4 regions of the Kocuria sp. CNJ-770 genome follow, and region 2 is predicted to be linked to each of the others. Evidence: riboswitches for the same ligand, from Rfam matches in the RefSeq annotation. Region 2 holds a riboswitch; each other region holds the start of a gene.
The links. A riboswitch is a leader RNA that binds a small molecule or an ion and turns the genes downstream of it on or off. The one in region 2 is predicted to bind S-adenosylmethionine.
Positions count from the first base shown of each region.

Region 1 (3,456 bases), on a different contig from region 2:
TCGCCGACCTTCTGGTCGGCGAAGGCGAGCCAGCTGCGCAGCAGCGGGTGCAGCCGGGTCTCCTCGGCCACGTCGTGCGGGACGTGGAACAGGGAGGTGGAGCTGGCCACGGCGACCCGGGCGCCGGCGCGGACCAGGTCCTCCAGCTCGTCGAGCCGGCCGGCCAGGTCGGCCCGCCACACGTTGCGCCCGTCGACCGCCCCGGCCACGAGCACCGGGGCGCCCTCGTCCGCGAACAGCGCCAGCTCCGCGGGCACGGGGGCCGCGCCCTTGACCAGGTCCAGGTGCACGGCCTCGACCCCGCTGCGGGCCAGCGGGCGCAGCAGGGCGCCCGGCGAGCCGTAGGAGGTGGTGACGAGCAGCCGGGGCCGCCCGGGCGCGGCCGTGAGCGCCGCGTAGGCCTCCTGCAGGGCCGCGGCGAGCCGCGCGGCGGGCACGTCCTGGTCGGCCACGAGCGCCGGTTCCTCCAGCTGCACCCACGGGGCGCCGGCCGCGGCGAGCTCGTCGAGCAGCCGGGCGTACACCGGGAGCAGGTCGGCGAGCCGCTGCAGGGGGTCGAAACCCGCGGGGGCGTCGTCGTCGGCCTTGGCCAGGAGCAGGTAGGAGACGGGGCCCACGAGGACCGGGCGGACGGTGAAGCCGTGCTCGGCGGCGCGGCGGACGTCGGCCACGAGCCGGCCGGCGGAGGCGGTGAAGGGCGTCCCGGGGCCGATCTCGGGGACCAGGTAGTGGTAGTTGGTGTCGAACCACTTGGTCAGCTCCAGCGGTGCCCGCCCGGCGTCGCCGCGGGCCAGCACGAAGCCGGCGTCCAGGTCCAGGCGCCCGTCCGCCCCGGCCAGGTCCGCGAAGCGGGACGGGACCGCCCCGAGGGCCACGGTGGTGTCGAGGACCTGGTCGTAGAGGGGGAAGGCCGCGGGCAGGGACGCGTCCTGCGCGCCCAGGCCCAGCTCCACCAGCCGGCGGTAGGTGGCCAGCTGCAGCTCGCCCGCGGCGGTCTCGAGCTCCTCGCGGGTCGAGCGCCCGGCCCAGTAGGCCTCGAGGGCCTGCTTCAGCTCGCGGCGCCGGCCGATCCGGGGGTAGCCGGTGATGGTGGCGGCGGGGAAGGGGACGGCAGAGGTGGTCGTGCTCATGGGTGTGCTCCTCGGCAGGTCTGGGAAGAGATTCGGGAAGAGGTGCGGGCAGAGATCGGGGAAGAGGTGCGGGACGGCGGCCGGGCCGGGCGGCGTCCCTCGCCGCTCAGGCGGGCAGCAGGTCCGGCAGGGCCGCCGGCTGGTGGGGCACGCGCGGCAGGTCCACGCGCTCCAGCAGGTCCAGGGCGGCCCGGTGCCCGTTGAAGGTGTAGAGGTGCAGCCCGGGCGCCCCGGCGTCGAGGGCCGCGCGGGCGAGGCGGGTCGCGAAGGCCACGCCCGCCCGGTGCCGCTCGGCGGGGCCGGCGGCCCCCTCCAGGGCCGCGGCCAGGCCCGGGTGGGGCCGGAGCCCGGCGAGCCGGCAGAGCGTGGCCAGCCGCCGCGGCTCCGTGACCGGCATGATGCCCGGCACGATCGGGATCGTCACCCCGGCGGCCCGGGCGGAGGCCACGAGGCGCTCGTAGCGCTGCGGGCGGAAGTAGACCTGCGTGATCGCGAAGTCGGCCCCGGCGCGCTGCTTGGCCAGCAGCACCTCGATGTCGTGGCGGAAGGACGGCGACTCGGGGTGCCGGGTCGGGTAGGCGGCCACGCCCACGGCGAGCCGTCCGCCGGCGAGGGACGCGGTGCGGCGCTGCTCGACCTCGCGCACCAGCTCCACCAGGTCCCCGGCGTGGGCCAGCTCGCCGGGCTCGGCGCCCGGCTCCAGGTCACCGCGCAGGGCCAGGACGCCCCGGACCCCGCGGTGGAGCAGGGAGGCGACGGTCTCCTCCAGCTCGGCCCGCGTGCTGCCCACGCACGTGAGGTGCGCCACGGGCCGCAGGCCGGTGCGGGCCAGGAGGTGGTCCAGCAGCGCCAGCGACCCGGCCCGCCGCGGGGCATCCCCGCTGTACGTCACGGCGACGTGGTCGGGGCGGGTGGGCTCGAGCTCCTCGATGGTCCGCAGCAGCGTCTCGGCGCTCGCCGCGCAGCGCGGTGGATAGAGCTCGTAGGACAGCGACGGCGGTGGTGCCGTCCGGTCGGGTGGTCGTCTCACAGAACCTCCTGGGGTCACCCCGAGGGAGGGCGCCGGCCGTCCCGGGGCGGACCCGGGAGGCTGCGGCAGCTCCATCGGTCCTGGCGGGAGCACCGTTCCGCGGCCCCGTGGGGCTGCGGATGGTTGCTGCGGCGTCGACGAGCCAGGTCTCTCGGCCGCTCTGGATAGATGCAGGACCCATTCCAGCGGGTGCCCCGGGCGGGTGCCAAGTCCGGCGGCGCAGAAGACCCCGGTGCGCCGACTGTGACGGCGGGCGCGTCACGCGGCGCAACATCGCCACCGGGCGGCGCGGGACCCGCGCGGCCGGCGCGGCACCGCCGCCGCGCACCGGTTCGCAGGGCGCCCGCTCGCGGTGATAATGAACGTGCCCGCCGCGACGATCCCAGGAATGAGAACCCATGCCCAGTTCGCCCCGCATCGTGGCGGTCGTCCCGTGCCACAACGAGGAGGCCGCGATCGCGAAGGTCGTCACCGACCTGCACGCCACGGTCCCCGGCATCGAGGTCCACGTCTACGACAACTGCTCGACCGACGGCACCGCCGAGGCCGCGCGGCGGGCCGGTGCGCACGTGCGGCGCGAGGAGGAGAAGGGGAAGGGCAACGTGGTGCGGCGGGCCTTCGCGGACCTCGACGCCGACGTCTACCTGCTCATCGACGGCGACGACACCTACGACGTGGCCGACGCGCCCCGGATGATCGCGACCCTGCTGGGGGGCCCCTACGACCACGTGCTCGGGGTGCGCCGCCAGGTCAGCGGCACGGCCTACCGGGCCGGCCACGAGTCCGGCAACCGGTTCTTCAACACCCTCGTCTCCTTCGCCTTCCGCCGGCAGGTCACCGACATGCTCAGCGGCTACCGGGTCTTCTCGCGGCGCTTCGTGAAGTCCTTCCCGGCGCTGTCCCGGGAGTTCGAGATCGAGACCGAGCTGACCGTGCACGCCGTCAACGCCCGCGTGCCGCAGACCGAGGTGGAGGTGGGCTTCCGGGACCGGGCCGAGGGCAGCGAGAGCAAGCTGCGGACCTACCACGACGGTTTCCGGATCCTGGGCATCTTCGCCCAGCTGCTCTTCCAGGAACGCCCCTTCCTGGTCACCGGCGCCGCCTCGTGCGCCCTGTTCCTGCTCGGCCTGGTCCTGGGCCTGCCCGTGGTGGTGGAGTTCGCGGGCACCGGGCTGGTGCCCCGCTTCCCAACGGCGTTCCTGGCCGCGTCCCTCATGGTGCTGGCCGGGGTGTTCCTGCTGATGGGCGTCCTGCTGCACGGGCAGGCGAGGATCCGCCGGGAGACCTCCCGGCTGT
Region 1 is NZ_MKJW01000111.1:106,645-110,100, forward strand. It holds partial or broken gene metE (5-methyltetrahydropteroyltriglutamate--homocysteine S-methyltransferase) at 1-1,130, opposite strand, end outside; gene BJF77_RS13295 (methylenetetrahydrofolate reductase) at 1,237-2,160, opposite strand; SAM riboswitch class I at 2,229-2,331, opposite strand; gene BJF77_RS13300 (glycosyltransferase) at 2,559-3,456, shown strand, end outside.
Region 1: linked by a shared signal. The riboswitch ahead of BJF77_RS13295 (methylenetetrahydrofolate reductase) and the one ahead of BJF77_RS10685 (cobalamin-independent methionine synthase II family protein) in region 2 are both predicted to bind S-adenosylmethionine.

Region 2 (3,456 bases):
AGGGAGCCCACATGGGTGGTCTGCACGCGGTCGGTGTTCTGCAGGGTCATGGAGGTGCTCCTCGGAGTGGGGCGGCGGGCGCGGGCAGCGGAAAAGGGTGGCGGGGAAGAGCGGCGAGGGCGGGGGCGGGCGGGCGCTCAGGCCCAGAGCCGGCGCGAGGCGATCTCGGCGCCGCGGGCGAGCGTCTCGAGCTTCGCCCACGCGATCTGCGGGTGCACGCGCCCGCCCAGGCCGCAGTCGGTCGAGGCGATGACGTTCTCGCGCCCCACGAGCCTCGCATAGCGCTCGATCCGGTCGGCGACGAGCTCGGGGTGCTCCACGACGTTGGTGGCGTGCGAGACCACGCCGGGCAGGATCAGTTTGCCCTCGGGCAGTGCGTGGTCCTCCCAGACCTTCCACTCGTGCTCGTGCCGGGCGTTGGCGCCCTCGAAGGAGTAGGCGCCCGCGTCGATCGACAGCAGCAGGTCCACCAGGTGCCTGAACTCGAGGTCCGTGGTGTGCGGGCCGTGCCAGGAGCCCCAGCACAGGTGGAAGCGGATCCGGTCCTGCGGCAGCCCGCGCAGGGCGTGGTTGAGGGCCTCCACCCGGACCTGGACGAAGCGCCGGTAGTCCTCGACGGCCGGCTCCGGGTTGATCTGGTCCCAGGACTCGGCGATGGAGGGGTCGTCGATCTGCAGCACCAGGCCGGCGTCGAGGATCGCGGTGTACTCCTCGCGCAGCACGTCCGCCCACGCGTAGAGGAACTCCTCCTCGCTGCCGTAGTGGTGGTTGCCGATCCGCGCGGCGGAGCCGGGGGAGAGGGCGGCGACGAAGCCCTCGGCCGCCCCCGTCTCCCGCAGCGCGGCGGTGAGGCCTGCGACGTCGGAGGCCACCGCGGCGTGGCCGGTGTAGGAGAGCGGGCCGGTCGCCGCCGGGAACACGGGCGGCGGCAGGTCCGGGTCGGCCAGGTGGATGCCGGAGGAGGGGTCCGTGTACGCGTCGTGGAAGGCGGTGAGGTCCCGCCGGTCCAGGAAGCTCGTGAGCACCACGCTGCCGGGGGCGGAGCGCTTCGGGACGTGGATGTCGTTGTCGTCGACGATCGCGAGCCCGCCCGTGCGGTCGAAGGAGTAGGTCCACCACGCCCCGTAGTCCACCGAGCGGGTCATCGCGTGGCCGTACTCGCCGTCGTTGACCACGTCGATGCCGGCCTCGCGCTGGCGGCGCACGACGTCCACGACGGCGTCCCGCAGCAGGCGGTCGAACTCCTCGGTGCCGGCCGCGCCCGGGAGGCGGGCCTCGTTGGCCTGCAGCAGCTCCGGGGTCCGGGGGAGGGACCCGGCGTGGGACGTGAGGATGCGGTCGGCACTGTGCAGCATGGGGCGCTGTCCTTTCCATCGGTCCTGGCGGTAGCACCGGGGCGTAGGGCGCGGGGGCCGTCCGTGCGGGTTGCTGCGGCGTCGTCGAGCCAGGTCTCTCGGCCGCTCTGGATGGTGACGACCCCATCCAATCCCACGGCCCGGACGTTGCGCCATTCGGGAGCCGCGTGACGGGCATGACGCCGCATGACGCGCGGGTCCCTGCTCGCCGTCGTGCTCCGGATCACATACCGTGACGGTGACCGGTGCCCCGGACCCTGTGGGCGCGGCGGACGGAAGGAAGGTTCCCCATGTTCCAGGACCACGGCCTCGAGGGCCGCACCGCGCTGGTGACCGGTGGAGCGAGCGGCATCGGGCTGGCCGCGGCCCGGGCCCTGGCGGGCGCCGGGGCGCACGTGGTGGTCGCCGACGTCGACGAGGCCGGTGCGCAGCGGGTCGCGGACGAGCTCGACGGGCGGGCGTGGGGCGTCGACCTGCTCGACACCGCGGCGCTGGCCGGGCTGAGCCTGGAGGTGGACGTGCTGGTGAACAACGCCGGCATCCAGAAGGTCGCCCCGATCCAGGACTTCGACCCCGCCGACTTCCACCGGATCCTCGTGCTCATGCTCGAGAGCCCGTTCCTGCTGGTGCGCGCGGCCCTGCCGCACATGTACGAGCGGGGCTGGGGGCGGGTCGTGAACATCTCCTCCGTGCACGGGCTGCGGGCCTCCCCCTACAAGAGCGCCTACGTCGCGGCCAAGCACGGCCTCGAGGGGCTGTCCAAGACCGTGGCCCTGGAGGGGGCGGCGCACGGGGTGACCAGCAACTGCGTCAACCCCGGCTACGTGCGCACCCCGCTGGTGGAGAAGCAGGTCGCGGACCAGGCCAGGGTGCACGGGATCCCCGAGGCCGAGGTCGTGGAGCGGATCATGCTCGGCGAGACACCGGTGAAGAAGCTCGTGGAGCCCGAGGACGTCGGCAGCCTCGTGGCGTGGCTGGCCGGACCGCACGCCGCCATGGTCACCGGCGCGTCCTACACGATGGACGGCGGCTGGACGGCGCGCTGAGCGGGCCGGGAGCCGCTCAGCGGTGGCCCAGCTCCCGGGAGAGCCGGTGGGCCTCCGTGAGCAGCGCCCGCCCCAGGAGCCCGCGGCGCTCCCCGGCGAAGCGGGGCTCGATCCCGGTGAGGCTCAGGGCGTAGACGGGGGCGCCGGTCGTGTCGAAGACCGCCGCGGCCATGCCCCAGCTGCCCTCCACGATCAGTCCCGGGTTCACCGCGAAACCCTCCCGCCGCACGTCCTCCAGCAGCTCGCGGATCCGCTCGGGGGTGTGCAGCGGGCCCCACTCGGCGCGGGCGGCGGACGTGGCGGCGAGGATCCGCTCCACCTCCGCGTCCGGCAGGTGGGCCAGGACCGCCAGGCCCGCCGAGGCCACGCCCAGCGGCAGCCGCAGGCCCTCGTACAGCACGTGGGAGCGGATCGGAAAGGCCCCCTCGACCCGGGCCAGGCACACGGTCTCGGGTCCGCGGCGGGCCGAGAGGAACGCGCTCTCCCCCGTGGCCTCGGCGAGCCGGCGCAGCGACGGTCCGGCCAGCTCCCGGATCGGGTAGCGGTGGGCCGCGACCGCGCCCAGCACGTAGAGCTCCGGGCCGAGCTGCCACGCCGTGCTGCCGGCCGGGCGGTCCACGAGCCCCTCCTCGGCCAGGCCCGTCAGGAGGCGGTGCACGGTGGGGCGCGTCAGCCCGGTCGCCGCCGCCAGCTCCGCCACGGTGCTGCCCTGCTCCCGCCCCGCGACGGCGCGCAGCAGCTGTGCGACGCGGTGGACCACCTGGGTGCCCGCGCCGGCCCCGACCTTTCCCGTCATGAACTCCACTATATGGACATTGCGGGACCTGATGGCCGGATGCTGAGGAAAGCCCGCGGGATCCCGGCGCACCGGTTGACCGGTATGTGGGGTGTTCCTAGATTGAGTCCTGGGTCACAGATCACCGACAGGAAGGGACAAGGGTGTCCAAGGTCATCGACAACGCCGCCGGGCTGCTGGCGGAGCAGCTGCGGGACGGCATGACGCTCGCCGTCGGCGGGTTCGGGCTCAGCGGGATCCCGCGGGACCTCATCGAGGC
Region 2 is NZ_MKJW01000099.1:27,389-30,844, reverse strand. It holds gene BJF77_RS10690 (cobalamin-independent methionine synthase II family protein) at 1-50, opposite strand, end outside; gene BJF77_RS10685 (cobalamin-independent methionine synthase II family protein) at 138-1,355, opposite strand; SAM riboswitch class I at 1,368-1,473, opposite strand; gene BJF77_RS10680 (3-hydroxybutyrate dehydrogenase) at 1,646-2,401, shown strand; gene BJF77_RS10675 (IclR family transcriptional regulator) at 2,418-3,197, opposite strand; gene BJF77_RS10670 (CoA transferase subunit A) at 3,341-3,456, shown strand, end outside.

Region 3 (3,456 bases), on a different contig from region 2:
GTGCGTCCGCCGGTCCGGCGGACGTCCCGCGCGGGGACTGGGCGCCCGTGGGGGAGCGCCCGTGAGCGCGCTGCCCCCGCTCGTGGAGCCCGGCCCCGAACTGACCCGTGCGGAGCTCGAGCGCTACGCCCGGCACCTGACCCTGCCCGGGATCGGCCCGCTCGGCCAGCGCCGGCTCGGCAGCGCCCGGGTGCTCGTGGTCGGCGCGGGCGGACTGGGCGCCCCGGCCCTGCAGTACCTCGCCGCGGCCGGCGTGGGGACGCTGGGGATCGTCGACGACGACGTCGTGGCGGTCTCCAACCTGCAGCGCCAGGTGGTGCACCGCACCGCCGACGTCGGCCGGCCCAAGGCGGAGTCCGCCGCGGAGGCCGTGACCGCCCTCAACCCGCTCGTGCGGGTCCGCACCCATCCCTGCCGGCTCACGGCGGACAACGCCGTGCGGATCCTCGGGCAGTACGACCTCGTCCTCGACGGCGCGGACAACTTCGCGACCCGCTACGTGGTCAGCGACGCCGCCGCCCTGACCGGGATCCCCTGCGTGTGGGGCTCCATCCTGCGCTTCGAGGGGCAGGTCAGCGTCTTCTGGGCCGGCCACGGGCCCACCTACCGGGACCTCTACCCCGAGGCGCCGCCGGACGGGGAGGTGCCCAGCTGCGCCGAGGGCGGGGTCTTCGGCATGCTCCCCGCCACCGTGGGCGCGGTGATGGTCACCGAGGCGGTCAAGCTGATCACCGGCACCGGCGAGCCCCTGCTCGGGCGGGTGCTGCTGCACGACGCCCTGGCGATGACCTGGCGCGAGATGCGCCTGGACCCGGACCCGGACGCCGCCCCGGTCACCGCCGTCGCCGAGCCCGTGGCCGTCCGTCCGCCGGCCGGCGGCGCGGAGCCCGCCGAGACGGTCGCGGCGGGCGAGCTGGCCCGGCTGCTGGAGCGGCGGGCGCGCGGAGAGACGGCCTTCGTGCTGGTCGACGTGCGGGAGGACTGGGAACGGCAGCTCCTGGCGATCCCCGGCGCCGTGGCCGTGCCGCTCCAGGAGCTGCTGGACCGGGGGCCGGACGCCCTGCCGCCGGAGGCGCGCGGCGCGGACCTCGTGCTGCACTGCAAGGCCGGCGCCCGCTCGGCGACCGCCCTGGCCGCGCTGCGCCCGTTCTACGCCGGGCGGGAGGAGCGGATCCGCCACCTCGAGGGCGGGGTGCTCGCCTGGGCGGAGCAGGTGGAGCCGGACCGGCCGCGATACTGAGCGGATGCGCGGCGCTCCCCTTCTCCGGCCGGGCGGGGTCCCGCGGCGGATTCCTACACCACCCGGGAGGACATGACCGTCTGTGACGTCAGCATGACATCCGACGACATGCGGCCGTCATCGGGTGGCTCCGCACCCCGGCGGTCTGGTGCGATGTCATCCGTCCCATTCAGAGCGGCCGAGAGATCTGGCTCGACGACGCCGCAGCAACCCGTCCTTCGCAGGGGTCAGGGTGCTAAGGCCAGAACCGATGGAGATCCCGGATCTGCAGTCGCTCCGTGACGTCGGCCCCCGCGCTGCCGCCACCGGGCCCGCCCCTGGCGTGACCGCACGGCCGGCCCTCCTCGGTGCGACCGAGAGGACCACCGCATGACCCGCACCACGGCCGAGAGGACTCCCACCCGTCCCGGCGCCGGCACGGACCCCGCCGGCACGGACCCTGCCGGCACGGACCCCGCCGGCCTGCCGGTGGACTACGCCGGGCTGAAGGAGCGCTTCGGGCCGCTGTTCACGGAGATCGCCGCCGGCTCCCTGGACCGGGACCTCCGCCGCGCGCTGCCCTACGAGGAGGTGCGCCGGCTGGACCGGGCCGGGTTCGGCGCCCTGCGCGTCCCGGCGGCCCACGGCGGTCCCGGGGTCAGCATCGAGGACTTCACCCGGCTGCTGGTCGACCTGGCCGAGGCCGACTCCAACATCGCCCACCTCTACCGCTCCCACGCCGGCTTCGTGGAGTCCCTGCGCTTCCTGCCCCGGGAGCTCCAGGACGTCTGGTATCCGCGGGTGCTGGCCGGGGCCACCGTGGGCAACGCCTCCACGGAGAAGGGCGGCAACGCGCTCGGCACCCTGAACACCGTGCTGCGCCGCACCGCCGAGGGGTGGGAGATCACCGGCCGGAAGTTCTACGCCACCGGCTCCGTCTTCTGCGACTACACCCGCGTCTCGGCCGCCCTCGACGGCCGGGACGGACGCCGCTTCGCCGTCGTCGCCACGGACGCCCAGGGGGTCACCCTCGAGGACGACTGGGACGGCTTCGGGCAGAAGCTCACCGGCACCGGCACCGCGGTCTTCGACCGCGTGCGCGTCCCGGACGACGCCGTGCTGGACCGCGCCGCCGGCAGCGCGGAGGCCGTCCACGAGGCCGCCTTCTTCCAGCTCGTGCTGCTGGCCGTGCTGGCCGGCGTCGCCCGCGCCGCCCGGCGGGACGCCGTGGAGACCATCGCCGGCCGCCGGCGGACCTTCAACACCGGGCTCGGCCTGCCGTTCCGCGAGGACCCGCTGATCCAGGAGGCCACCGGCCGGATCTCCGCCAAGGCCTTCGCCGCCGAGGCCACCGTGCTGCACGCCGCCCGCGCCCTGGACGCCGGGATCGCCGCCGCCGTCACCACCGGCGCCGACCGGCCGGACTTCACCGGCGCCCTCCCGGCGGCGCTGCACGGGTCCGAGATCGCCGTGGAGCACGCCCAGGTCACCGTGCCGGAGCTGGCCCTCGGCGCGGCCCAGGACCTGTTCCTCACCGTGGGCGCCTCCGCCACGTCCACCGCCAAGGGCCTGGACCGGCACTGGCGCAACGCCCAGACCGTGGCCACCCACAACCCGATCGCCTTCCGCGCCCGCGCCCTCGGCGACTACCTCATCAACGGCACCCTGCCGGAGGGCCTGAACGCCATCGGCGACGCCAGGACCGGTGCCGGGACCGACGCCGACCGAACCCCAGGAGCCTGACGCATGTCCACCCCGCCCCCGACCACGATCCCGGCCCCGACCGCGGCCGCCGCGGGACGCACGAGCGTCGTCCACGGCAAGAAGCGCGTCCTGGCCTCGGCCTTCGCCGGCACCACCATCGAGTGGTACGACTTCTACCTCTACGGCACCGCCGCCGCCCTGGTCTTCAACGTCCAGTTCTTCCCCATGGCCACCGAGCTCGGCGGCATCGTCGCCTCCTTCGCCACCCTCGCCGTCGGGGTGATCGCCCGGCCCCTGGGCGGGATCGTCGCCGGCCACCTGGGCGACCGGATCGGCCGCAAGGCCCTGCTGGTGGCCTCCCTGCTGCTCATGGGCGTGGCCTCCACCCTGATCGGCCTGCTGCCGACCTACGAGGTGATCGGCTGGTGGGCCGTCGTCGGGCTCGTCGTCCTGCGCATCCTCCAGGGCCTGTCCGCCGGGGCCGAGTGGGGCGGCTCCGCGCTGCTGAGCGTGGAGCACTCCCCGGCCCGGCA
Region 3 is NZ_MKJW01000115.1:12,058-15,513, forward strand. It holds gene BJF77_RS13880 (thiazole synthase) at 1-65, shown strand, start outside; gene moeB (molybdopterin-synthase adenylyltransferase MoeB) at 62-1,240, shown strand; SAM riboswitch class I at 1,403-1,497, shown strand; gene BJF77_RS13890 (acyl-CoA dehydrogenase family protein) at 1,610-2,962, shown strand; gene BJF77_RS13895 (MFS transporter) at 2,966-3,456, shown strand, end outside.
Region 3: linked by a shared signal. The riboswitch ahead of BJF77_RS13890 (acyl-CoA dehydrogenase family protein) and the one ahead of BJF77_RS10685 (cobalamin-independent methionine synthase II family protein) in region 2 are both predicted to bind S-adenosylmethionine.

Region 4 (3,456 bases), on a different contig from region 2:
GAGACCGACCTCGTGATGCTCACCGACCAGCGGCTGCGGGCCAAGCTGAAGAAGCACTGGGTGGAGCGGATCGCCCCCTGGGTGGACCTCCCCGACGACCTGCCCGTCGAGCAGCGCACCCGTCTGCTGGCCGTGCGTCTGCTGGCCGACGGCGTGTGGTTCGCCGACGCCGCCGACGTCTTCCCCCCGGACCCGCAGGAGCGGGCGCGGGTGCGCGCGATCGCCGACGAGCTGCTCGCGGGCTGAGCGGCACGCCGCCGGCCGGAGCCGGCGGCCGCGTCCGGCGCCCCGCACCGGGGTGGCGGGGCGCCGGAACTCGTGTACAGTGGAGCGAAGTTGTTGAGGTTGTCGTTTTTGTATTTCAAGCAGTTCGGCCCATCCGGGTGCAGCAGTTTTTCTGAGAAGACGTTTTCCACGCATCACAACTCTTGTGTTTCTCGAACGTCGGGAAACGTTCATCTCACGAAAGATCAGGTCTCACCATGACTACCGGTATCGTCAAGTGGTTCAACGCTGACAAGGGCTTCGGCTTCATCACCCCCGAGGACGGCTCCAAGGACGTCTTCGCCCACTTCTCCGCGATCAACTCGGGCGGCTTCCGCTCCCTGAACGAGAACGACCGCGTCGAGTTCGAGACCCAGGACGGCCCCAAGGGCCCCCAGGCCGCGAACATCACCGTCATCTCCTGACGTTCTCCTCGAAGGGCTCACGGGCCCGTTGATCGTCCAGAACCGCCGCCGGGCCTGCGCCCGGCGGCGGTTCTGTCGTTCCGCCGGCAACAGCCTGCGGACTCTCGCACGCGGCGCCGGTGGGTGCCGCGCCGCCGGATGTCGTGCCGTCGGATCTCGTGCCGTCGCCGACCGGGAGGAGCTCGCATGACCGGACCCGTTTCGTCCCGTCCGCCGGACGAGGAGGACCCCTTCGTGGTGAACCGCGTCTCCGACGCCGAGCTCGACGTCTCCGTGCCCTTCGAGCTCGAGGTCTGCGAGTGGGAGCTGGACGGCTCCGCCGACGAGGCGGGGGAGGGCTGGGGCTCGGCCGGGGACTACGGCCTGGAGTGAGCCGCCGCGCCGCGGGAGCCGCTCCGCCGAGGGCCACGGCGCCGCACGCGCGACGGCGGCTCCCGGACGTCCGGCGCCGTGGCGCCGACCGCACGACGAAGGCCGCAGCCCATCGGGCTGCGGCCTTCGTCGTGTCCGGCCCGCCGACTACGCCGACAGCGGGAGGGACGCGGGGTGGAGCTTGAAGAACGGGTGCCGCCCGGTCGCGGCCAGGGCGCCGGGGACGAGGAGCTGGCGGTACTTGGCGCACCATTGCGCGGTGCCCGCCGTGTGCTCGGCCGCGGCGGCGAGGTCGTCGGCCTCCGCGCTGAGGTACTCCTGCACGTCGCCGTCCGTCGAGGTGATCCGGACGAGGTGCAGATCGGGGAGGGCGGTGACGGTGACGTCGACCCATTCCTCCCGCTGATCGGTGGTGGAAGTGATTCTTTCTTCGGACATGGTCATGTTTTCTCCTGACGTTCTTGCGGGCATCCGATGCCGTTGCCCGCCGCTTCGTCATCCGATCCACCCGGGAACATCGGGTTGGCGCACAGCGGGTCGGAGCCCCTCCGCGGTCCCTCCGGAAGGCGGTGCGCCCTCCGTCGAGCACGCGGATGCCGCATCTCGAGAAGCAGATCCAGGCTACCCCGCGCCTCCGACAGACCGGCAAGACGGCCATGACTTGTGTGACCGAACCGTGATGTCGGCCGCAATGCCGGGGCCGCCCGGGTACTCGAAGCCCATTCCAGCGCAACGATGTGTCGGCGAGGTGTCGCCGCGGTGACGGGACGGGGAAGGTCGGCTCACACGCCCGGCCCCACCGGCCGGGCGGGACCCGGCGGGGAGGATGTGGTTGAATGGGGGCAGCTTCAAGAGATCCGGTCGCCAAGCTCCGACTAGACCGGGCACCAACCCCATGTTCACGGGTGGTTCGGATGACGAAGCGGCTCGCATCGCCGCCGTGGCGGCACCCGCTGCGAGCAAGAGCGCCCGAAGGATCCTGGTCATGTCAGACGCCCTTCCCACCGTCGTCGCCGCCCGTCCGGGTGGGCCCGCCCCCGTTCCCGAGGCTCCGGCCGTGCTCGGCTGCGCGGCGATGAGCATCGACGACTACGCCCGGGTGGTTCAGGCGCGCACGGAGTTCGTGGACTTCCTGCTGGCGCCCGTCCGCGGCCGCCTCGCCGCCGCGGCCTGAGGACCGGCGGAGGATCCACGCCATGGACCTGCTCCTGGACCGCTCCGTGCTGCTCGGCGTGCGCACCCCGGAGCGCGCGCCCGAGCTGACCGCCGCCCTGCGCCGGCACGGCCACCGGCGGCTGTTCCTGTCCGCCTTGGTGCTGGGGGAGCTGCTGTCGGACCGGCCCGACGAGACGCCGTGGACCGAGCAGCTGGAAGCGCGCTTCCCGGACCGTGTGCTCCCCGTGGACGCCGCGGTGAGCCGGGCGTGGGGCGCTCTCGGCGCCGCGGGGACGGCCGACCCGGTGGCCGGTCTGACCGCGGCCACCGCCCTGGTGCACGGGCTGACGGTGCTCAGCGCCGAGCCCGGACGGTACGCCGGCACGGGCGTGCCCGTGCTGGACGCGGTCCCCGCCCGGGGATAGGCCTCAGACGGTCCGGCGGTGGCGCGGGCCGCGGGCGCCCAGGGCCACGGCCCGGTCGTAGTGCTCCATCAGCTGCCCGACCAGCACGTCCCAGGTCCGGCCCTGCACGGCGGCGTGCGCGGCGGCCCCGAAGGCGGCCCGCTTCGCCTCGTCGCCGAGCAGGTCGGCCACGTGCCCGCGCAGCGCCGCGAGGTCCCCCGGCGGGTAGAGCCAGCCGGTGCGGGAGGAGTCGACGAGATCCACCGGACCACCCCGGCCCGTGGCCACCACCGGCACCCCCGAGGCCATGGCCTCCTGCACGGTCTGGCAGAAGGTCTCGAACTCGCCCGGGTGCACGAACACGTCGAGGGAGGCCATGATGCGGGCGAGCTCGGCCCCGGAGCGGCGACCCGTGAAGTGCGCGTCCGGCAGGCGGCGCCGCAGCGCCTCCTCCTCCGGCCCGGACCCCACCACGACGAGGCGGGTGCCGGGCAGGTCCGCGACCGCGGCGAGGTCCTCGACCTGCTTCTCCGGGGCGATCCGGCCCACGTAGCCCACGATCCGGCGGCCGCCCGCGACCTCCGCCCGCCACCGCTCGTCGCGGTGCCGCGGGCAGAAGCGGGCGGTGTCCACGCCGCGCCGCCACAGGTGCACGTCGCGCACCCCGTGCGCGGTGAGCTGCGCCACCGCCGAGGAGGAGGGGGCGAGGGTCAGGGCCGCGGCGTTGTGCATGCTCCGCACGTGCCCCCACAGGAGCTGCTCGAGGAAGGGCGCTCCGTACTTCGCCGCGTAGCCGGGCACGTCCGTCTGGTACACGGCCACGGCCGGCACGCCGA
Region 4 is NZ_MKJW01000161.1:4,162-7,617, forward strand. It holds gene BJF77_RS18665 (TetR/AcrR family transcriptional regulator) at 1-246, shown strand, start outside; gene BJF77_RS18670 (cold-shock protein) at 483-689, shown strand; gene BJF77_RS18675 (hypothetical protein) at 876-1,061, shown strand; gene BJF77_RS18680 (hypothetical protein) at 1,209-1,499, opposite strand; SAM riboswitch class IV at 1,514-1,627, opposite strand; SAM riboswitch class IV at 1,908-2,033, shown strand; gene BJF77_RS18685 (hypothetical protein) at 2,047-2,235, shown strand; gene BJF77_RS18690 (PIN domain-containing protein) at 2,258-2,641, shown strand; gene BJF77_RS18695 (glycosyltransferase family 1 protein) at 2,645-3,456, opposite strand, start outside.
Region 4: linked by a shared signal. The riboswitch ahead of BJF77_RS18680 (hypothetical protein) and the one ahead of BJF77_RS10685 (cobalamin-independent methionine synthase II family protein) in region 2 are both predicted to bind S-adenosylmethionine.